One region of the Enterobacter sp. R4-368 genome, then DNA from elsewhere that is predicted to be linked to it. Evidence: predicted binding sites of a transcription regulator. Region 1 holds the regulator's gene; each other region holds the start of a gene.

Region 1 (5,955 bases):
CATAACTTATTCCGTTTCTCTTACGGCTGTGCAGCCTTGCTGCTGGCAATGTCAGCCAGGCGAGTGCGCATTTCGTTTTCCATCGTAACCAGCTCTTTTTCTACTTCTGCACGACGTTGGCGCGCATCAGAGGCAATTTTCACTGACTCTTCAAGGGTGTTCAGCAGGCGTGACTGTACGTCGCGCAAAGTCTCGATATCGACAATAGAGCGTTCAACTTCTCGCGCCGTTTCCAGGGTGCCGGTTTGCAACATTTCCGCATTACGACGAAGCAGGTCATTGGTGGTATCAGCAACGTCTTTTTGCAGTTTCGCTGCCTGACGCTGAGTCTGTAGCGACATCGACAGCGCTATTTGGCTCTTCCAGACAGGAATGGTGGAGAGGATGCTGCTCTGGATCTTTTCCGCCAGCGATTGGCTGTTACTTTGCATCAGACGAATTTGCGGGGCGCTCTGCATAGCAATGGTGCGCGACAGCATTAAGTCATGCAGACGACGTTCAAAACGCTGGATACCCTCCATCAGGTCGCGCAAACGCTGTGCGTTCATTGGATCAGACGCCTGAGCTTGTAATGCGGGCACTTCATTCCGCTTTATCTCCTCAAGCTTTTGCTTACCGGCAATGATATGCAGCGTGATTTGTTGGAAAACATCGCGGTTACGTTCAAAGAGGATCTCCAGTACAGAGATATTTCGCAGCAGATCCACCATTGCCTGATTGAGTTTTTCGGTGATGGTATCGACTTGCTTCGCCAGCGTCTGATACTCCAGCATGGTGCGCTCAATACGATTAAACAGCGAACCCAGCAGCGGAAGCGAGGCAAGAAAGCCCGGTTTCTGCTCAAAGTGACTGATATCTACCTGTTTGATTTTCATCAGTAAGTCAGTCAGTTGCGCACCGATAACACCCGCGTCTTTTGCGCGAACTTCTTGCATCAGCGAATCAGAGAATTGCGAAATGCTATTCATAGTTTTCGCGCCAAAAGAGAGCGAAAACACCGGGTCGTTAATATTAATCTCGTCGACAATATTTTGGATTTGCGTCTGCTCGGCTGGCGTTAAATCTTTACTACCGGGTAAGTCGTTGATGGTTTGGCCCAAGAACGGTGACGCTGCAAGGTCACGCGAGGTATTGTCTGTCATCTAATACATCCTCAATGATTTAAAAGCAGACGGCAGTAATCCAATGAAAGTAATAGATTTCTTAGAAAGTTATCGGGCCGACTGCAAAGGCATATACGGTACAACAGCAGCAAAGTATTAAACAGCCCATTTATTAACAAGTATAATAATCGTCTATTTACTTACGTTTATTGACAAGATGGCAGATATTACACCTGCAAATTTCCTTGAAAATCAGGGAGACTCGCTTAACTTTCATCCAATGCCAGGTGCGCGTAATCCGCATCTACAAACGATGCTGCCACGCATTTTACGTCGACGCCTCCAGTTTGAACCCTGGTGGCAGCGCCTTGAGCTGCCGGATGGCGACTTTGTAGATTTGGCCTGGAGCGAAGAGCCGAATCAGGCGAAACATAAACCGCGACTGGTGGTTTTCCATGGACTGGAGGGCAGCCTGCACAGCCCATATGCGCATGGACTGGTGCATGCGGCGAAACAGCGCGGCTGGCTTGGCGTGGTAATGCATTTTCGCGGCTGTAGCGGCATCCCGAATCGTCTGAACCGGATTTATCACTCGGGCGAAACCGAAGATGGCACCTGGTTCTTGCACTGGTTACATCAGGAATTCGGACCCGCGCCAACCGCAGCGGTGGGTTATTCGCTCGGCGGGAACATGCTCGGTTGTTTGCTGGCAAAAGCCGATGACGACTTGCCCGTCGATGCAGCGGTAATTGTCTCTGCTCCGTTGGTGCTGGAAGCCTGCAGTTATCATATGGATAAGGGATTTTCCCGTGTTTATCAGCGCTATTTGTTGAATTTGCTGAAAGCGAACGCCGCGCGCAAATTACGCGCTTATCCTGGTTCGCTGCCAACCACCTTGCCGGCGCTGCGTAAGCTGCGCCGTATTCGCGAGTTCGACGATCTGATCACCGCGAAAATCCACGGTTTTGCCGACGCGCTGGATTATTATCGCCGCTGTAGCGCGATGCCGGTTTTGCCGGATATTCGTAAACCGACGCTGATTATCCACGCGAAAGATGACCCGTTTATGGATCACAATGTGATCCCGGATGCCGGACATTTGCCGGCGAATATTGAATACCAACTGACGGAACACGGCGGCCATGTCGGGTTTGTTGGCGGAACCTTGCGCCACCCGGAAATGTGGCTGGAAAAGCGTATTCCGGATTGGTTATCCGCTTACCTGGAAAGACGATGATTATTCCCTGGCAAGAGATTGATGCGCAGACGCTGGACAATCTGATTGAGAGCTTTGTCTTGCGCGAAGGCACTGATTATGGTGAACATGAGCGTTCACTTGAGCAAAAGGTCGCCGACGTTAAACGGCAGCTGCAACGCGGCGAAGCCGTACTGGTGTGGTCGGAACTGCACGAGACGGTCAATATCATGCCGCGCGGGCAGTTCCACGACTGAACAGGTACATGGCGGCTGGCTATACTGAAATAATCGTTTATTCAGGGAGTTGCTATGTCCGCCAAACATCCGGTTATCGCCGTTACAGGCTCCAGCGGCGCGGGAACCACCACCACCAGCCTCGCCTTTCGTAAGATCTTCGCCCAGCTCAATATGCACGCGGCAGAAGTGGAAGGGGACAGCTTCCATCGCTATACCCGCCCGGAAATGGATATGGCTATCCGTAAGGCCCGCGATCTTGGGCGGCATATCAGCTATTTTGGCCCGGAAGCCAATGATTTTGGCCTGCTGGAACAGACGTTTATCGAATATGGCCAAACCGGCAAAGGCCAGGCGCGCAAATACCTGCATACCTACGATGAAGCCGTTCCCTGGAACCAGGTACCGGGCACGTTTACGCCGTGGCAACCGCTGCCGGAACCGACCGATGTGCTGTTTTATGAAGGTCTGCACGGCGGCGTGGTGACGCCGCAAAACGATGTCGCGCGTCATGTGGATTTGCTGGTGGGCGTGGTGCCGATCGTCAACCTAGAATGGATTCAAAAACTTGTCCGCGATACCAGCGAGCGCGGGCATTCGCGGGAAGCGGTAATGGATTCTGTCGTGCGTTCGATGGAAGATTACATCAATTTTATTACGCCGCAGTTTTCCCGTACGCACATTAACTTCCAGCGCGTGCCAACGGTGGATACGTCCAATCCGTTTGCCGCGAAAGGCATTCCCTCACTGGACGAGAGTTTTGTGGTGATCCATTTCCGCAATCTGGAAGGGATTGATTACCCGTGGTTGCTGGCAATGCTGCAAGGCTCGTTTATCTCGCATATGGATACGCTGGTGGTGCCTGGCGGAAAAATGGGGCTGGCGATGGAGTTGATTATGACGCCGCTGGTACAACGGCTGATGGAAGGTAAAAAGATCAAATAATGCAGAAAGCCCGGTGATGTGCTGCTTACCGGGCTTTTCGCATCAGGCTTCGATAACTTCGTAAGAGTGGGTGATGTTCACCGCTTTTTCGAGCATCAAGGCCACGGAGCAATACTTCTCCGCGGATAAATCCACCGCGCGGGAAACCGCAGCATCCTTCAGATCTTTACCGGTGACGATAAAGTGCAAATTGATGTGGGTAAACAGGCGCGGCGCTTCTTCACGGCGCTCTGAGGTCAGCTTCACTTCGCAGTCAGTCACGTCATGACGCCCTTTTTGTAAAATAGAAACCACATCAATGGCGCTGCATCCGCCCGCCGCCATCAGCACCATTTCCATCGGGCTTGGCGCTTTGTCGCCGGAGTTGCCGTCCATCAGGATTTGGTGGCCCGATGCGGACTCACCGATGAACGTTAACCCTTCAACCCATTTCACACGTGCCTGCATTTTCTTCACTCCGGAGTGGCAATTTTCTTTACAGATTACGCGTACATAACAAAACTCGCAACGGAAGGCGACCTGCGTCATGCTGAAGCGAGACACCAGGAGACAGGCGGTAAAAGCTATGCTAAAACACTCTGGATGCTACAGAGATAAATGGATGTTACGCATGTATGCATGACATCATACTTTAGAGACCGCAGATGACGCTGACGGTCCACTTCCCTGGATGCGGGAAGCTTAGATTGCAACCCCAGACGTAGGGGCTCATCCTGTGTCTGAGACAGCTTATAACAGAGGATAATCGCGCATGGTGCTTGGCAAACCACAAACAGACCCGACGCTTGAATGGTTCTTGTCTCATTGCCACATTCATAAGTACCCGTCGAAGAGCACGCTGATTCACCAGGGTGAAAAAGCGGAAACGCTGTACTACATCGTTAAAGGCTCAGTGGCAGTGCTGATCAAGGACGAAGAGGGTAAAGAGATGATCCTCTCCTACCTGAACCAGGGAGATTTTATCGGTGAACTGGGCCTGTTCGAAGAGGGTCAGGAGCGCAGTGCATGGGTACGCGCTAAAACTGCTTGTGAAGTGGCTGAAATCTCGTACAAAAAATTCCGTCAGTTAATCCAGGTTAACCCGGATATCCTGATGCGTCTTTCCTCGCAAATGGCGCGTCGCCTGCAGGTCACTTCAGAAAAAGTGGGTAACCTCGCCTTCCTGGATGTAACCGGCCGTATCGCGCAAACGCTGTTAAACCTGGCGAAACAGCCAGATGCAATGACCCATCCGGACGGCATGCAAATTAAAATTACTCGCCAGGAAATTGGTCAGATCGTCGGTTGCTCCCGTGAAACTGTGGGCCGCATTCTCAAAATGCTCGAAGATCAGAACCTGATCTCCGCCCACGGTAAAACCATCGTCGTATACGGAACGCGTTAATCTGTAAAACGGCGCAGCTTACGCGCTGCGTCGTTTTTCTTCCCTCATGTGGCGCAGGCTGATTTATCACCCCGAAATCAACTACGCACTGCGACAAACGCTGGTGTTATGTTTACCTGTGGCCATTGGTCTGGTTACTGGTCATCTGCAACAAGGTCTGCTGTTTTCCCTCGTTCCCGCCTGCTGCAACATTGCCGGGCTTGATACGCCACATAAACGTTTTTTCAAACGCCTGATCATTGGCGGAACGCTGTTTGCAGGCAGCAGCCTGGCGGTGCAGCTATTGCTGGCGAGAGATCTTCCATTGCCGCTGATCCTCACCGGGCTGACGCTGGTTTTAGGCGTAACCGCCGAAATCAGTGCACTGCACGGTCGCCTGCTCCCGGCTTCGCTCATTGCCGCCATCTTTACGCTCAGCCTCGCCGGTAACATGCCGGTATGGGAGCCGATACTTATCTATGCGCTGGGCACGCTGTGGTACGGATTGTTCAACTGGTTCTGGTTCTGGATGTGGCGCGAGCAACCGCTGCGCGAATCGCTCAGCCTGCTCTACCGGCAACTGGCAGACTACTGCGAGGCGAAATACAGCCTGCTGACGCAACACGCCGACCCAGAAAAAGCGCTGCCGCCGTTGCTCGCCCGCCAGCAAAAAGCGGTGGATATGATAAGCCAGTGCTATCAACAACTGCATATGCTGGCTGCCAATAAACACAACGATTACAAAAGGCTACTGCGGGTTTTCCAGGTAGGGATTGATTTGCAAGAGCACATTTCGGTGAGTTTGCACCAGCCGGAAGAAGTGCAAAAACTGGTGGAACAAACCCACGCCGAACAGGTGATCCGCTGGAACGCGCAAACCGTCGCCGCTCGCCTGCGCGTGCTGGCAGACGACATTCTCTATCACCGCTATCCCACGCGCTTCAACATGGATAAGCAGATTGGCGCGCTGGAAAAAATCGCCCGCCAGCACCCGGATAACCCGGTCGGGCAGTTCTGCGCCTGGCATTTTAGCCGTATCGCGCGCGTCTTGCGCACTCAGCGCCCTCTCTATGCCCGCGATCTGATGGCGGAAAAGCAGCGTCGCTTGCCCCT
Region 2 (5,955 bases), 2.1 Mb from region 1:
GCCTTTGGCAAACAGCGCTGCCGTCGCGATGGTCATTGCCGCATCGGGAATGTGGTTCATATCCATATCGATGGCGTTCAACTCACCACGGGTGCAGGCAATATAATCATCGCCCCAGACCACGGTCGCGCCCATTTTTTCCAGCACATCAGCAAAGCGAATATCGCCCTGCACGCTGTTACGGCCTATACCGGTCACTTTCACCGTACCGCCTTTGATTGCTCCGGCCGCGAGAAAATAAGAAGCAGAAGACGCATCACCCTCGACCAGATAATGGCCTGGAGACTGGTATAGCTGCGCACCGCGCACAACAAAGCGTTGATATTGCTGGTTTTCAACCTCAACGCCAAAGGTCTTCATCAGATGCAGTGTGATATCAATATACGGTTTGGATACCAGGTCACCTTTGATAGTGATAACCGTGTCGTTGGGTGCCAACGGGGCTGCCATTAGCAATGCGGTTAAAAACTGGCTGGAAACGCTGCCATCGACACTCACTTCACCACCTGTAAAGCCACCGCGCAAATGCAGTGGCGGATAATTTTCCTGCTCAAGATAATCAACCTTTGCCCCGCCCTGACGAAGCGCATCAACCAGATGGCCAATCGGACGCTCTTTCATGCGCGGCTCGCCAGTCAGCACAATATTGTTTTCGCCAAGACACAGCGCGGCGGCCAACGGACGCATGGCAGTTCCTGCGTTACCCAGAAACAGCTCCAGTTTTTCTGCTGAATGCAGCGGGCCACCAACCCCCGTCACTTCACAACGGGTACGATCGGCAGACAACGTGTAATGAACTCCCAGCGCGCTGAGGGCATTGAGCATGTGGCGCACATCATCACTGTCCAGCAAGTTAGTCAGAACAGTCGTGCCACGAGCGAATGCGGCCAGCAACAAGGCGCGGTTGGAGACACTCTTTGAACCAGGCAGATTGATGGTGCCATCTACTCGCGCGATGGGTTGTAACGTCAGGGATTCCATGAAACTTCACTCTCAACTAACAGAATAAAACCCCCGCAGTGAAACTACGGGGGTACGTCAAAACAGTGCGATTAACCGTGGCGGCGTTCGAAATCGACCATGAAATCAGTGAGCGCCTGTACGCCAGCTAACGGCATCGCATTATAGATAGAGGCGCGCATCCCGCCGACAACACGGTGACCTTTCAGCGCGTGTAGACCCGCAGCGAACGACTCCTCCAGGAAGACTTTATCGAGCGCGCTATCTGCCAGCTGGAACGGCACATTCATGCGCGAGCGGTTCGCTTTCGCCACATCGTTGCGGTAGAAATCGCTGCTGTCGATCACGCCGTACAACAGATCGGCTTTTTGCTGGTTGATTTTGTCCATCGCTGCCACACCGCCCTGTTTTTTCAGCCACTTAAACACCAGCCCAGAGAGATACCAGGCAAAGGTCGGAGGCGTGTTAAACATCGAGTCGTTTTCGTTCAGCACGGTGTAATCAAGGATCGACGGGCAAGCCTGATGCGCTTTACCCAGCAGATCTTCGCGCACAATCACCAGCGTCAAACCCGCCGGGCCGATATTTTTCTGCGCGCCTGCGTAGATCACGCCAAAACGGCTTACGTCAATCTGACGAGAGAGAATAGTCGAGGAAAAGTCAGCGGCGACAACCACATCACCAAAGTCCGGTGTTTCATCGATCGCGATACCGTCGATCGTTTCGTTCGGACAGTAGTGCAGATAGGCCGCATTATCGCTCAGTTGCCAGTCGCGCATCGGTTTCACCGCGCGCAGACCATCAACAGTGATTTTGGCGTCAATAACGTTCGGTGAGCAGTATTTTTTCGCTTCTTTTACCGCGCTCGCCGCCCAGTAGCCCGCATCAACGTAGTCAGCGGTGGTTTTATCGCCCAGCAAGTTCAACGGAATAGCCGCGAACTGGCCGCGACCGCCGCCGTGACAGAACAGAACCTTATAGTTAGAGGGAATATTCAGCAGGTCGCGAAAATCCTTTTCTGCTTCTTCCGCCACGTGGATAAACTCTTTACCACGATGGCTAATTTCCATCACCGACGTTCCAAGACCTTGCCAGTCGCACAGCTCTTGTTGCGCTTGTTTGAGCACATCCGCCGGTAATACTGCCGGGCCAGAACTAAAATTAAAGACCTGAGTCATTTCCCCTCACCACGCTATAAAGCAATAAGTTATTCCTGTGACATCGGTTTTATCATTCAGCGCTACGCGCCGCAACGGGTAATGGGTGCCAGCGGCAAGATGTGCGCTAACTCACATAGCAGAAAGTTTTGTTTGCTCACCCTAGACCCGATAAAAACGCTGTTATGTCACGCGAACAGCCCGGCTTGCCTTCGACCATTCCGGATTTGCACAACGCGGACAAGATTGCTTTTCCCCTTTATGCATGGCGACAATTTTACTGCAGCGGACACAAACATAATCCCCCGCTTCGGGAACCGTTGTGAAACGCTCACTGCAACCTTCAGGCAAAATACATAACCCGGGTTTCACCTCATCGTCCGGGAAGTAATAAACGCTGATTTGACCGTTGGTTTCCATTATTGCCAGACGAATCTGTCCGAGTTGTTCCACGCCATTTAAACGTAGCTCCATAAAGAACTCGAACTCGGTCATGTTCGCCGCATGCACCTTTTCCCAGGCCAGTTCGCCATTCTCAACAATGACAACCGGTTTGCCTTCCAGCAAATCTTCCAGCTTTTCGCTGTGCGACATCAGCCACATCACAAACCGGTAGAGCAACGCTAAAGTGATAAAAACCACCAGCACCGGCAGCATGGGAACATCGTCGTAAAAAGCGACATCCCCGGCCGCCGATCCCAGAGTCAGGATTATCAGCACCTCAAACAGGGACATCTGGCGTACGCCGCGTCGTCCGGTGATTTTGAGAAATAAAAAGACCAAAACAAAGGTATAGACACTACGCAGTGCGACTTCCCCGAGAAACTCAAGAGGGACCTTGTCGAGCGCCATGCGATGCAGATCAAACGCTTTCATTTTTTATGCCTGAACAGTCGTTACTTTTCTTAATCATAGCCATAAGTTTTATTTTCGTCGGTCAGACGTGGAAGATAGCGTCAGTCACGCAAAACCCGTATCATTGCGCGCTTTACGTACGAAAAAAGTGACCGCCATGACTCAAACATTTATTCCCGGCAAAGACGCCGCGCTGGAAGATTCCATCGCTCGCTTCCAGCAAAAGCTCACCGATCTCGGTTTTAACATCGAAGAGGCCTCATGGCTGAATCCGGTGCCAAACGTCTGGTCAGTGCATATTCGCGATAAAGAGTGCGCGCTGTGCTTCACCAACGGTAAAGGTGCGACCAAAAAAGCCGCGCTGGCCTCTGCGCTGGGCGAGTATTTCGAGCGTCTGTCCACCAACTACTTCTTCGCTGATTTCTGGCTGGGTGATGCTATCGCTCAGAGCCCGTTCGTTCATTATCCGAATGAGAAATGGTTCCCGCTGCCGGAAGATGATTCTCTGCCGGAAGGCATTCTGGATGCGCGTCTGCGCGCCTACTACGATCCGCAGAACGAACTGGCCGCCGGGATGCTCGTTGATCTGCAATCCGGCAATGATGAGCGCGGTATCTGTGCCCTGCCGTTTACCCGCCAGTCTGATGAGCAGACGGTTTATATCCCGATGAATATCGTCGGCAACTTATATGTTTCTAACGGCATGTCCGCCGGGAACACACGCAATGAAGCCCGCGTGCAGGGGCTGTCAGAAGTGTTCGAACGCCATATTAAAAATCGCATTATTGCCGAGAGCATCAGCCTGCCAGAAATTCCGCAGGATGTGCTGGCACGCTACCCGGGCGTTGTCGAAGCGATTGCCAAACTGGAAGCGGAAGGTTTCCCGATCTTCGCTTACGACGGTTCCCTGGGCGGTAAATACCCGGTTATCTGTGTTGTCCTGTTCAACCCGGCCAACGGCACCTGTTTTGCCTCTTTTGGCGCGCACCCTGATTTCGGTGTGGCGCTCGAGCGTACTGTTACCGAGCTGCTGCAAGGCCGCGGGTTGAAAGATCTGGATGTCTTCACACCGCCAACCTTTGATGATGAAGAAGTGGCCGAGCATGCCAACCTCGAGACGCACTTTATCGACTCCAGCGGTTTGATCTCCTGGGATCTGTTCAAGCAGGATGCGGATTATCCGTTTGTTGACTGGAGCTTCGCAGGCACGACGGAAGAAGAGTTCGCCACACTCATGGCTATCTTTAAGGCAGAAGATAAAGAAGTCTATATTGCCGATTATGAGCATCTGGGTGTTTACGCCTGCCGTATTCTGGTGCCTGGCATGTCCGATATTTATCCGGCCGAAGATCTGTGGCTGGCGAACAACACCATGGGCAGCCATTTGCGCGAAACAATTCTCTCTTTGCCTGGCAGTGAATGGGAAAAAGAGGAGTACCTCAGCCTTATCGCGCAGCTTGATGACGAAGGTCATGATGACTTCACCCGCGTTCGCGAGCTGTTGGGTCTGGCGACCGGTAAAGACAATGGCTGGTACACGCTGCGCATTGGTGAACTAAAAGCGATGCTGGCGCTGGCAGGCGGCGATTTGGATCAGGCATTAGCCTGGACTGAATGGACGATGGAATTCAATGCCTCGATCTTTAGCGCCGAACGGGCCAACTACTACCGCTGTCTGCAGACATTATTATTACTGGCGCAGGAAGAGGAGCGCGAGCCGCTGCAATACCTGAATGCATTCGTACGTATGTATGGTGCGCAAGCGGTTGAAGCCGCCAGCGCCGCATTAAGCGGTGAAGCGCCGTTCTACGACCTGCAACCGGCAGACGGTTCCCTGCAGGCATTCCCGGCGCATCAGTCGCTGTTAGCGGCTTACGAAAAATTACAACGAGCCAAACGGGCATTCTGGTCGAAATAACGACAAGTAGCACGACAATATGTAGGCTTAATGAGTGGTCTACGCTATATTACGGGGCAATTTCATTGCCCCGTTTTATTTATTTTTTGGCAATGACTGCCATATGTAATATTAAAGTTAAATATGGGTAAATATAATTATCCACTCCAACTAATATTGTTACTTCTTATGGCAATTACTCCATTTTAATTAACTGTTTTTTGGGAGGTCACATAAAAAATTTCAACTCATTTTGCAATTTTTAAACTTTATTTTTATTTTGATAATCAACAATTTACTCCGCATTCGTAGAAAAACAACGCTCTTTGCGGTCCTATAAGCCAGGCGAGATATGATCCATATCAAATTCTCTTCTATAATGCTTTGTTAGTATCTCGTCGCCGACTTAATAAAGAGAGAGTTAGTGTGAAAGCTGACAACCCTTTTGATCTTATTCTTCCAGCCGAGATGGCCAAAGTTGCCGAAGAAGCTGGTGTCTATAAAGCGACTAAACATCCGCTTAAGACTTTCTATCTTGCGATTACCGCAGGTGTGTTTATCTCCATTGCTTTCGTTTTCTACATCACCGCCACTACAGGTTCCGGTGCAATGCCGTATGGTATTGCTAAACTGATCGGTGGTGTCTGCTTCTCCCTGGGGCTGATTCTTTGCATCATTTGCGGTGCAGATCTCTTTACTTCAACCGTACTGATTGTCGTGGCTAAAGCCAGTGGACGTATTACCTGGGGGCAACTGGCCCGCAACTGGATTAACGTCTATGTCGGCAACCTGGTGGGTGCGCTGCTGTTTGTGTTGTTAATGTGGTTGTCTGGCGAGTACATGGTCGCCAACGGCGGCTGGGGCTTAAACGTGCTACAAACCGCAGACCATAAAGTACACCACACATTTATTGAAGCCGTGGCGCTGGGCATTCTGGCTAACCTGATGGTTTGTATGGCCGTGTGGATGAGTTATTCCGGTCGCAGCCTGATGGATAAAGCCATGATTATGGTTCTGCCGGTGGCGATGTTTGTTGCCAGCGGTTTTGAACACAGTATCGCGAATATGTTTATGATCCCGATGGGT
Region 3 (5,955 bases), 510 kb from region 1:
AGTACCTTATTTGCCGGGCCGAAAACCCTTGGCGCTTTTTTGCGATCGCAGCGGGAAAATACCGCGCCTGCGGATATTGGCTTGCCGGCGCAAGGGCGGCGGCGCACGCGTGGATTGCGGCGGGAGGAAGTGGCGCAACTTAGCGGCATCAGCACCACCTGGTATACGTGGATTGAACAAGGGCGGGATATTGTTGTTTCGCCGCAAACCCTGTCGAATATCGCCAACGTGTTAAAAATGAGCGCCGCAGAGCGCAAGTATTTGTTTCATCTGGCGCTGCAAAACGACCCGCAGGAAGAGCACGTCATTACCGTCGAACCTGCTGTGCTGGCCACGGTGAATCAGATGGCCTGCCCCTGCTATTTGCTGGATTTGACCTGGAATATGCTGGCGTGGAATACACCCGCTGAGACACTGTTCAGCGGCTGGCTGGATAAGGATACCCAACCGAATATGATGAGTTTTATGTTTCGCCACCCGCTGGCGCAAACGCTGGTTATCAACTGGGAAACGCGCGCCAGCCGGATTGTCGCCGAGCTACGCGCGGACGCGATGCACTACCCGCACGACAAAGGACTGAACCAGTTTGTGCAGAGTCTGAGTAACGACAGCGAACTGTTTCGCGCGTTCTGGTCGCGCCAGCAAGTGGTGGTGCGTGAGGGTGGCGAACGCGTTTTTCATCATCCGCAACAAGGCGAGTTGCACTACCGGCAGATGACCTGGCAGCTAACCAGCAACCGTTCGATCAAAATGATTATGTTAATGGACGAGTAATTCGGGCGCGGATTCTGTATATCGCAGAAAAAAATGAAGTTTATTGCTCGACATAAAAAAAACAGGCCAGAAAACTGACCTGTTTTTTATTATTTACGGAATTCCAGTGGCGCCTGGCTGGCCTGAACAAATGCGGCGATATTATCAAATGTAGTCATTGCTGATTTGCAAAAAATACATTTGGCACCTGCCGGATTTTTCTCAGTTATATCAAAGCTGGAAATTCGGTATTGCGACCCGTGACAGCACGGGCAGCGAAAATGAATACGATTAATAATTCTAAATCCTTAGCGCGGAACCACGTTGGCCGCAGCCGGACCTTTCGGGCCGTTCTCAATAGTAAACTCAACCTCTTGATTTTCTTCAAGAGTACGGAATGCATTGCTCTGGATAGCGGAGAAATGTACGAATACATCTTTGCTGCCATCTTTCGGAGTAATGAAACCGAAGCCTTTCTCAGCGTTAAACCATTTAACGATACCGTTCATTTTAGTAGACATGCTTATTACCTTCTTTTTGTTCGCCGAATGCGGCAGTAATGGTCTGAGACATTATTTTTATCAGAGTGTAAAGCGAAGACCCAAAAAGAAGTAGCAAGGAGGTACTTAGAGATGAGAAAGACTTTAGTGAACTGCTGGAGATAATGATTTATCAAACCGACGACGCATTAACGCATGGTTGCATTGACAGCGCAAGCACTATTTTAAAAATATTTATCAGTAAAACGTTATCAGCAGATTAACGTGCTGTTCTGTTTGCTTCTCAGGGATTCAATCCCGGCAAAGGGGTTTGTGTGAAGTGGATCGCACAAATGCGCTTACCATCCGGCTATTATCAATACTAGTATGGTAGTTAAGCAAAACGTTTAAGGGTGGTAATGAGCATGCAAATGACAATGCGCTGGTTTGGTCCAGTTGAAGACAAAATTCCGCTGGAGCACATCCGGCAAGTTCCCGGCGTCGAAGGTGTCGTTGGCGCGCTTTATGATGTTCCGGTTGGCGACGTGTGGCCTAAAGAGAAAATCCGCGCGCTTGCCGATCAGGTACATCAGGCTGGTTTAAAGATGGAAGTCATTGAAAGCGTTAACATTCACGATGATATCAAAATTGGCCTGCCCAGCCGCGAGCAGCTAATTGCCAACTACCAGCAGACTATTCGCAACCTGGCGGAAGTCGGCGTCAAGGTGATTTGCTATAACTTCATGCCGGTTTTCGACTGGATGAAAACCGACATGAACTATGTTCTGCCAGACGGTTCACTCACTATGGCGTTCGAGAAAAAAGGCATCGATAAAACTCTTGATGAAGTCGTGAAAGAGGTGCTGGAGAATTCCAACGGTTTCGCCCTGCCCGGATGGGAGCCAGAAAGGCTGGCAAAAGTGCAGGAGCTGTTTGCCAAATATAAAGATGTCGACGACGCGAAATTGCGCGAAAACCTGGTGTATTTCCTTAAACGCATTATTCCGGTGTGTGAAGAAGTCGGCATAAAAATGGCCATTCATCCGGACGATCCGCCATATTCTATTTTTGGTCTGCCGCGTATTGTAAAAAACCGCGACGATCTCGACTGGATTTGTAATGCGGTGGATTCAGAAGCCAATGGTATTACATTATGCACTGGCTCCATTGCTGAAGATCCGGATAATAATGTCTACCAAATCCTCGCAGAATTTACCCGCCGCAAACGTATTCACTTTGCCCACGTTAGAAATATTAAACTCATTAAAGATAAAGATTTTTATGAGTCTGCGCATTTATCCCGCTACGGTTCGCTGGATATGTTCCAGATAATGAAATCACTTTACGATAACGGCTTTGATGGTTATATCCGCCCCGACCACGGGCGCTTTATCTGGGGCGAAACCGGGCGTCCGGGCTACGGGCTTTACGACCGCGCCCTCGGTGTCACCTACCTGCACGGTTTGTGGGAAGCACTCGAAAAACAACATTAATAAAATGTCATTCAGGCCGGTGACTCCACCGGCTTTCATGTAAGGCAAATCCGAAAGGTATTCTCTATGTCCCCGTTGTTAGCGCTATTTTGGGTGCTGGTTGGTATTGCGCTCCTGGTCGTTATGAATCTTAAATATAAATTTCACAATATTTTCGCCTTGCTGATTGCAGGGATATTTGTTGCGATCATGGAAGGTATTCCGCTGGATAAAATTGTCACGGTTATTCAGGACGGTCTGGGAAGTATTCTCGGCCATCTTGCATTGATTATTATATTTGGCGCTATCATCGGTAAATTCATGACCGAATCTGGTGCCAGCCAGCGGATTGCGGATAGCGTTATTGAACGCTGCGGAACACGTTTTCTTTCGGTCGGGCTGATGTTTATCGGCGTTATTTTTGGCATCGCCATGTTTTATGAAGTGGCATTTCTTATTGCAATGCCGCTGGTGCTGAATATCGCTAAAAAAGCCAATATTCCGTATATGAAATTAGTGGTGCCCACCGTGGTTGGCGCGACCATGGGACACAGCCTTTTCCCGCCGCAGCCAGGCCCGGTCGCGCTCATCAGCGCATTCAACGCCGACATTGTACAGGTCTATCTGTACGGCATTTTAGTGATTATCCCGGCGCTGTTCTGCGCGGGCATTCTGCTGCCCAAATACCTGCCGGGTATTAACGCGATTCCGTTGAATTCGCTACTGAAACCGGTCGAAGAGAAAACCGCGCAGGATCTGCCACCGTTCAGCATCAGCATTCTGATCCCGCTGATCCCGGCGGTGCTAATGATTGTCGCGTCGATTATCAAAGGGTTAATGCCCGCAGGCTCGGAGCTGGTAAAAGTCTGCACCTTCTTTGGCAGCGCGGAAATCAGCATGCTGTTAGCCACGCTGGCGGCAATCTGGTTTCTTGGCATCAAGCGTGGGATGTCAGCAGAAGGCGTCACCCACTGCGCCAGCGACGCGATTGCGAAAATCGCCAATGTGCTGTTTGTCATCAGCGCCGGCGGCATTCTGAAACAGGTGATTGTAGTTTCCGGTGTGGGAAACCATATCGTGGACATTATGAGTCACGTCCCGCTGTCGCCGTTTATCGTGGCGTGGATAATCACGGCGATAATCCGCATTCTCACCGGACAGGGCGCCGTCGCGGCCATCACCTCGGCGGGTATCGTTGCGCCGATGGTCAGCGCGTTTCACCTCAATCCGGCACTGATGTGCCTGGCCGTTGCCTGCGGCAGCAACACCATCACACTGATGTACGACGGCGGTTTTCTGCTGTTTAAAGAGACGTTCGGCATTTCGATGAAAGACACCTTCAAAACCTGGGGGCTGCTGGAGTTAATAAACTCGGTGGTCGGCTTAGGTATGGTTCTGCTGCTCAGCCTGTTTATCGCGTAGCGGATGAAAACCGACGGGGACAAGGATGCGCCCGTCCCCTTCTCTTTCGCGAAAAGTGATGCTAGGTTTACAGATCTCGGCAATTCATCAGGCTCGCCAATGTAACGACATTTTCTTTGTGAACATACCTTTGCACCGTGCGCTATATGCCGCACGCGGTTTTCTGTTTACGTGAGAATGTCGACAATGAACACATTATTGATGGTTCTGGTGCGCGCGCTGCGCCAGCACCGCTGGCTGTGCTTGTTTGGTAGTGCCTATCTTTTTTCTTCTATCGGCAATGGGTTAACGCAAACCCTGATCCTTGGTCAGTTATTACGCTGGCATGCCTCCCCGGCAACGCTCACGCTGAGCTATATGCTGGCTACGCTACCCGGTTTTTTTGGCAGTTTATTAGGGGAATACGGGTGCCGGCGTGTTTCGCCGCTACGCTTACTGTTGCTATGTGAGCTAATTGGCATTACCGGGCTGCTTTTCCCCCTCTACGGCTTGCTGGCGCACAGCATTCCCGCGCTGCTTGCAGTGCAATCACTCGAAGCATTTGCCGCCGGGTTATCCTGGCCTGCCATGAGCCTGGTTTTTAAACGGGGTTTAAGTGCAAACGAACTGCCGGCGGCGACCAGTATGGAAACGGTGATTTTCGCCTCTCAGGTGTTGTTGGGCGCAGGCGCCGGCGTGGTGCTTTTTGACCGGGTATCACCGTTGTCACTGCTGTCAATCGATGCCATCAGTTTCGTGTTGTCTACGGTGTTGCTATGCGCCACGGCACGTTACCTGCCGCAGGTAAGCCACGAGGATCGCCACGAAAAGAGGGTGATCCTGCGCTGGCATCATTTACCGGTCATTCAAAAACGCAGCTTGTTGTTGTTACCGGCACTTGCCGCCGTTGGCGCACCGGCAATGGCGTTGCTGCCGGCGCTGATACAGCAAATGCGTCCCGCTGAAACCACTGAGCTTGCACTGCCGCTTATCTTTGCGCGCAGCCTGGGCCAACTTTGTGGCCCGCTGCTGCTAAAGGCCGATAACCTCGAACGCTATGCCAGCCACAACCGGTATCTCGTCGGCTGTTTACTGGCCTTTCTGGCAGCTTACTGTGTGTTGCCGGGTTTAACATCCTTTCCTGAAATCGCGCTGCTCATCATCTTTGCCGCTCATCTGGCGTCGAATATGGTCTTTGCCGTCGGGACATTCGGCTTGTTGCATAATTTCCATGCCGATACCGTTCCCACCGCCACGGCAAAAGTATGGCGCTGGCAATCGTGCTGTGCCGCCGTGGCGACACTGGTTGCTGCCTTACTGGCGGCAGAATGGGGAGCAACGCAGGCGTTATATACAGTTTCATTCAGCACGCTGGCGCTGGTGATGATGGTACTGCTGCGCTATCGCAGCTGATTTATGTGAGCACAGCGTCATTCTGGCTGAGCTGCCATCAGATAAGGCGTGTAGTGAGGCTGGCTATTGTATTTCGGCTGGATAACCGGCCTGGCGAAACCTGAACGTTGTCTGCGTTTCGCTCCTTGCGTTTTACGCGGCGCAGGGAGCGGATGGGTGAGTTAATACGGGTTTTGCAGCCCTCCTGTACGGTCAGTGGACTGACGGCGTTTTTTTCTGCTCATCAAGGGAAAAGAACGCCACAACATCGGCCAGCTGCTGCGCGTACTCATCCATGCTTTGCGCGATTCCCGCCGACTGCTCGACGAGCGCTGCATTTTGCTGCGTGGCTCTATCCATCTCGTTGAGCGCAACTGCCACCTGGTTCACACCGGTGCGCTGTTCTTCGGAGGAGTGGGTAATCTCATTCATAATGGCGCTAACTTGCGATATTGAAT
Region 4 (5,955 bases), 1.3 Mb from region 1:
CCAGACTACCACGCCCTCGGCATCCCGCAGGCCTTCCAGCGTACTGGCGCGGCGGATCTCCAGCCGGTCATATTCCGGCACCGAGGCAACGAAGTAATACTCGCCTTGATGGCGCAGGATAAACGGGTCAGCGCGCTGTTCAATAAACGGGTTCGGCCAGTTTTCCATTATGCATTCCTTACGTTATCGCCCGCCGGTAAATGCTGATTTTCGGTCAGTTCATGGTAGTTGACGCGGCGTTTTTCCAGATCCGCCTGAATCTGTTTCATCAATTCACGGTCGACTTTCAGTAAGCGCACCACGCCTGCGGTGATCAGGTAGCCGACGCCCGGAATAATGGTAAACAGCAGCATGATGCCGTTAATGGCGCTGGCGCTTTGCTGTTTGGCTCCGGCGTCATAGCCATACCAGGAGAGCAGGAAACCGACCATCGCCCCGGCAACTGCCAGCCCCACTTTCAGGAAGAACAGGTTGCCGGAGAAGCTCATACCGGTAATGCGTTTGCCGGTTTTCCACTCGCCGTAATCATCGACATCCGCCATCAGCGACCAGTGCAGCGGGGAAGGGATCTGATGCAGAATGTTCAGCAGGAAGTAGAGCACCACAATCAGCACCGTGGCGTGCGGGTCAAAGAAGTAAAAGGCGCAGGAGAAGACCGCCAGCACGATATTGGTCCAGAAGAAGACTTTCAGTTTACACCAGCGGTCGGTCAGCACTTTTGCCAGCATACTGCCGAGCATCATGCCGACCACGCCAAGGCTAATAAACATCGTCGCGAAATGGGTGCTTTCCCCCATCACCCAGGTGACGTAATACATGGTGGCCGCCATGCGGATAAAACCAGGGCAAACATTGCAGAGCGTCAGCAGGAGGATGCGCACCCACTGATCGTTTTTCCACACGTCTTTGAAATCTTTTTTCAGATCATCATTGGTTGGCACCGCCGGGCGGATACGTTCGCGCACGGTGGCAAAGCAGAACAGGAACATACACATGCCGATAAACGCCAGCACCGTCATCGCCATCTGGTAGCCTTTGGCTTTATCCGCACCGCCGAACCACTCGGCCATCGGCAGCAGCGTGAGCGACAACAGCAGGGTGGCAATGCCGACCATCACAAAGCGATACGACTGGCAGGCAACGCGCTCTTTCGGGTCGTTAGTGATAACACCGCCCAGCGAGCAGTAGGGGATATTGATCGCGGTATAGGTCAGCGACAACAGGAAATAGGTGACAAAGGCATAGATAACTTTGCTGTTATAAGACCATTCCGGCGTGGTGAACATCAGCACGCTGAAGACGGCGTAAGGTACGGCTATCCACAACAGCCACGGGCGAAAACGGCCATATTTACTTTGTGTCCGGTCAGCGAGCGCCCCCATTAGCGGGTCAGTCACCGCATCAATCACGCGAATCGACAGCAGTAATACCCCAACCAGCGCAGGTGCGAGGCCGAAGATATCAGTATAGAAATAGTTAACAAACAGCATGATAGCGCCAAAGATAATGTTGCATCCGGCGTCGCCCATGCCATAACCAATCTTTTCTTTAACAGACAGTTTGTTGTTGTCCATTGCCGGTTCTCCCTTTGAGATATGGCATGAAGTATTTGTCTGTAAATTTTTGTTTGCGTAGCAGGATCAGGCCGCAGAGATGGACAAAATGGCTATGGAAAGGAAAGTGTGAGGAAGGTAACACAGTGATAACACCCCTCTCCCTGGCGGGAGAGGGGGAGTGGGTAAGGATTAATGCGCTTTCACGGTATTGGCGTTTTTCTGCTTCAGCAGGTAGCCGACGCCGAGGATGGCAATCCACACCGGGATCAGGTAGACGGAGATCGCCATGCCGTCTGTCATCAGCATGATCACCAGTACCGCTGCCATAAAGATCAGGCAGATCCAGTTCCCCAGCGGGTAGAACAGCGCCGGGAAGCGCGGCGTAACCCCTTGCTGCTGCTTGGCGCGGCGAAAACGCATGTGCGCCAGGCTAATCATCGCCCAGTTGATCACAAGCGCGGAAACCACCAGCGCCATCAGCAGACCAAACGCGGATTCCGGGGCGAAGTAGTTGATCAGCACACACAGCGCGGTAAACAGCGCAGAGGTGATGATGGTGTTCACCGGCACGCCGCGTTTATCCACGTGTTGCAGTATTTTCGGCGCGTTGCCCTGTTTCGCCAGACCGAACAGCATACGGCTGTTGCAGTACACGCAGCTGTTATAAACAGAGAGCGCGGCAGTCAGCACCACAATGTTCAACGCGTTGGCCACAAACGAGTCACCCAGTTCATGGAAGATCAGCACAAACGGGCTGGTGTCAGCCGTAACACGCGTCCACGGCAGCAGGGAGAGCAGCACAGCCAGCGAACCCACATAGAAAATCAGAATGCGGTAGATAACCTGGTTGGTGGCTTTCGGAATGCTTTGTTCCGGGTTATCGGCTTCTGCGGCGGTGATCCCCACCAGTTCCAGACCACCGAAGGAGAACATGATGATCGCCATCATCATCACCAGCCCACCGATGCCGTGCGGCAGGAAACCGCCCTGTTCCCACAGGTTACGCACGGTAGCCTGCGGGCCAGCGCTGCCGCTAAACAGCAACCAGCCGCCAAATACGATCATCGCGACAACCGCGAAAACCTTAATAATGGCGAACCAGAACTCCATCTCACCAAACACTTTCACGTTGGTCAGGTTGATGGCGTTGATAATGACAAAGAACACGGCGGCGGAAACCCATGTTGGAATTTCTGGCCACCAGAACTGCACATATTTCCCGACGGCAGTAAGCTCCGCCATCGCCACCAGCACGTACAGCACCCAGTAGTTCCAGCCGGAAGCAAAGCCTGCAAAGTTGCCCCAATATTTGTAAGCGAAGTGGCTGAATGAGCCTGCTACCGGCTCTTCAACCACCATTTCGCCAAGCTGGCGCATGATGAGAAACGCGATAAAACCGGCAATGGCATAACCCAGAATTATCCCCGGACCGGCAGATTGAATGACGGATGCGCTGCCCAGAAACAGGCCAGTCCCAATAGCGCCACCCAGCGCGATAAGCTGAATGTGGCGGTTCTTAAGGCCGCGCTTTAGCTGATCGCCGTGCTGTTGACCTTCCATTATGAAACCTCGTGTGTGGTTGTTATTTGTACGCTGCGGTTTGCGTGTAATAAATAAATTCCGTTTTTTGTATTTTTTTGTTTACGAAATGTCGACGTGTTTTTTCGTCAATCCCTTTCATAGGGCTCAGAATAGTGATAAGTGCGCGGGAATGCATCTGCTTTATGAAACTCTGATGACGAGCGGATAAAAAAGAAACCGTTTCTGCGTACCCCATCTACTCCCTCAATGGCCTTATTTCTTTGTTTTATGCGAATTAAAAGAATATTTATTCATATATTGGCGAACTGAATCGGTTCACATGCCTTAATTGGCGTTTCAGGAAAGTTAAAACTGCCTCTTTCGTGGTAAACGAGGCATTTGTGCAAGGTTACATCTTTGAAACGCTATTTCTGTAACATTGTTAAAATGTGCGTGGTTTCCTGATTTCAATCAAAACCTGTATGGACAGAAGGTGAATACTTTGTTACTTTAGCGTCAAGAACATGAAATTGGTAAGACCAATTTACTCCGGGCGAGTGGTAGAGACAGGGAACAATGGCCTACAGCAAAATCCGCCAACCAAAACTTTCCGATGTGATTGAGCAGCAACTGGAGTTTTTGATTCTCGAAGGTACGTTGCGTCCCGGCGAGAAACTGCCTCCAGAGCGCGAACTGGCCAAACAGTTCGATGTTTCTCGTCCTTCACTGCGCGAGGCCATTCAGCGCCTCGAAGCGAAAGGCCTGCTCCTTCGTCGCCAGGGTGGCGGTACTTTTGTCCAAAGCAGTCTGTGGCAAAGCTTCAGCGATCCGCTGGTTGAGCTTCTGGCCGATCATCCCGAATCCCAGTTTGACCTGCTTGAAACCCGCCACGCGCTGGAAGGCATTGCTGCATATTACGCGGCGCTGCGCAGCACCGATGAAGACAAAGCGCGGATCAGCGAGCTGCACCAGGCCATTGAGCGGGCGCAGCAGTCCGGGGATTTGGACGCGGAATCCAGTGCCGTCGTGCAGTATCAAATAGCCGTAACCGAGGCGGCACATAATGTTGTGCTGCTTCATCTGCTACGCTGCATGGAGCCCATGTTGGCGCAAAACGTTCGTCAGAACTTTGAATTGCTGTACGCGCGCCGCGAAATGCTGCCGCTTGTCAGCAACCATCGCTCGAGTATTTTCGCGGCGATCATGGCCGGGAAGCCGGAAGAGGCGCGTGAAGCGTCGCACCGCCACCTGGCGTTTATTGAAGAGATTTTGCTGGATCGTAGCCGTGAGCAGAGCCGTCGTGAACGCTCGCTTCGCCGGTTAGAGCAGAGAAAGAATTAAGATTTTCTGGTGCAGGTTGTACCGGAAGAGTTGTAACACCAGCGCCAAACTTTAGAGCGCGGCAACTAAACGCAGAACCTGTCTTATTGCACTTTTGTGGTTTGAACGAAAAGGCATGAGAATGCAATGGGACAGGTTCCAGACAAATCAACGTATTAGATAGATAAGGAATACCCCCCATGTCAGAACGTTTCCAAAATGACGTGGATCCGATCGAAACTCGCGACTGGCAACAGGCGATCGAATCGGTCATCCGTGAAGAAGGTGTTGAGCGTGCTCAGTATCTGATTGACCAGCTCCTTTCTGAAGCCCGCAAAGGCGGTGTGAAAGTGGCAGCTGGCACAGGGGCGAGCAACTATGTAAACACTATTGCCGTTGAAGATGAACCGGAATACCCGGGCAATCTGGAACTGGAACGCCGCATTCGTTCAGCTATCCGCTGGAACGCCATCATGACGGTTCTGCGCGCGTCCAAAAAAGACCTTGAGCTGGGCGGCCACATGGCGTCCTTCCAGTCTTCCGCGACCGTTTATGAAGTTTGCTTCAACCACTTCTTCCGCGCGCGTAACGAGAAAGACGGCGGCGACCTGGTGTACTTCCAGGGCCACATCTCTCCGGGCATCTACGCACGTGCATTCCTGGAAGGTCGTCTGACTGAAGAGCAGATGAACAACTTCCGTCAGGAAGTTCACGGTAAAGGCCTCTCCTCTTACCCGCACCCGAAACTGATGCCGGAATTCTGGCAGTTCCCGACCGTATCCATGGGCCTGGGCCCGATTGGTGCGATCTATCAGGCGAAGTTCCTGAAATATCTGGAACACCGTGGTCTGAAAGATACCTCTGAGCAAACCGTTTACGCCTTCCTCGGCGACGGTGAGATGGATGAGCCGGAATCCAAAGGCGCTATCACCATCGCCACCCGTGAAAAACTGGACAACCTGTGCTTCATCATCAACTGTAACCTGCAGCGTCTGGATGGCCCGGTAACCGGTAACGGCAAAATCATCAACGAACTGGAAGGTATCTTCGCAGGTGCTGGCTGGAACGTTATCAAGGTGATGTGGGGCGGTCGTTGGGATGAGCTGCTGCGTAAAGATACCAGCGGTAAACTGATCCAGCTGATGAACGAAACCGTCGACGGCGATTACCAGACCTTCAAATCCAAAGATGGCGCGTACGTGCGTGAGCACTTCTTCGGTAAATACCCGGAAACCGCAGCGCTGGTTGCAGACTGGACTGATGAGCAGATCTGGGCCCTGAACCGTGGCGGCCACGATCCGAAGAAAGTTTACGCGGCACTGAAAAAAGCGCGTGAAACCAAAGGCAAAGCGACTGTTATCCTGGCCCACACCATCAAAGGTTACGGCATGGGCGATACCGCAGAAGGTAAAAACATCGCTCACCAGGTTAAGAAAATGAACATGGACGGCGTGCGTTATATCCGCGATCGTTTCAATGTTCCGGTTACCGATGAGCAGGTTGAAAACCTCTCTTACATCACCTTCCCGGAAGGTTCTGAAGAGCACAAATACCTGCA

What was found. Region 1 encodes CRP, which controls carbon source genes, mostly activating them, when cyclic AMP is high. Its sites were predicted from a motif close to ATGTGANNNNNNTCACAT; they were not measured.
Region 2: a site for CRP is predicted at 2,238-2,255, ahead of serC (3-phosphoserine/phosphohydroxythreonine transaminase). Genes of this name have one in related genera too.
Region 3: a site for CRP is predicted at 1,566-1,583, ahead of uxuA (mannonate dehydratase). Genes of this name have one in related genera too.
Region 4: a site for CRP is predicted at 1,681-1,698, ahead of H650_RS18205 (glycoside-pentoside-hexuronide (GPH):cation symporter). Genes of this name have one in related genera too.

The regions. Positions count from the first base shown of each region.
Region 1 covers NC_021500.1:2,590,620-2,596,574, forward strand. Annotated here, with positions in the region: gene H650_RS12270 (hypothetical protein) at 1-3, opposite strand, end outside; gene H650_RS12275 (toxic anion resistance protein) at 21-1,142, opposite strand; gene H650_RS12280 (hydrolase) at 1,321-2,340, shown strand; gene H650_RS12285 (YheU family protein) at 2,337-2,555, shown strand; gene H650_RS12290 (phosphoribulokinase) at 2,610-3,479, shown strand; gene H650_RS12295 (OsmC family protein) at 3,522-3,926, opposite strand; gene crp (cAMP-activated global transcriptional regulator CRP) at 4,231-4,863, shown strand; gene H650_RS12305 (YccS/YhfK family putative transporter) at 4,910-5,955, shown strand, end outside.
Region 2 covers NC_021500.1:4,738,918-4,744,872, reverse strand. Annotated here, with positions in the region: gene aroA (3-phosphoshikimate 1-carboxyvinyltransferase) at 1-981, opposite strand, end outside; gene serC (3-phosphoserine/phosphohydroxythreonine transaminase) at 1,053-2,138, opposite strand; gene H650_RS22125 (DUF421 domain-containing protein) at 2,301-2,993, opposite strand; gene ycaO (30S ribosomal protein S12 methylthiotransferase accessory factor YcaO) at 3,130-4,890, shown strand; gene focA (formate transporter FocA) at 5,296-5,955, shown strand, end outside.
Region 3 covers NC_021500.1:2,081,091-2,087,045, forward strand. Annotated here, with positions in the region: gene H650_RS09780 (helix-turn-helix transcriptional regulator) at 1-774, shown strand, start outside; gene ymcF (cold shock small protein YmcF) at 864-1,052, opposite strand; gene cspE (transcription antiterminator/RNA stability regulator CspE) at 1,062-1,274, opposite strand; gene uxuA (mannonate dehydratase) at 1,658-2,725, shown strand; gene H650_RS09795 (gluconate:H+ symporter) at 2,792-4,126, shown strand; gene H650_RS09800 (MFS transporter) at 4,313-5,518, shown strand; gene H650_RS09805 (methyl-accepting chemotaxis protein) at 5,711-5,955, opposite strand, start outside.
Region 4 covers NC_021500.1:3,900,512-3,906,466, forward strand. Annotated here, with positions in the region: gene H650_RS18200 (glycoside hydrolase family 43 protein) at 1-168, opposite strand, end outside; gene H650_RS18205 (glycoside-pentoside-hexuronide (GPH):cation symporter) at 168-1,574, opposite strand; gene aroP (aromatic amino acid transporter AroP) at 1,746-3,119, opposite strand; gene pdhR (pyruvate dehydrogenase complex transcriptional repressor PdhR) at 3,654-4,418, shown strand; gene aceE (pyruvate dehydrogenase (acetyl-transferring), homodimeric type) at 4,598-5,955, shown strand, end outside.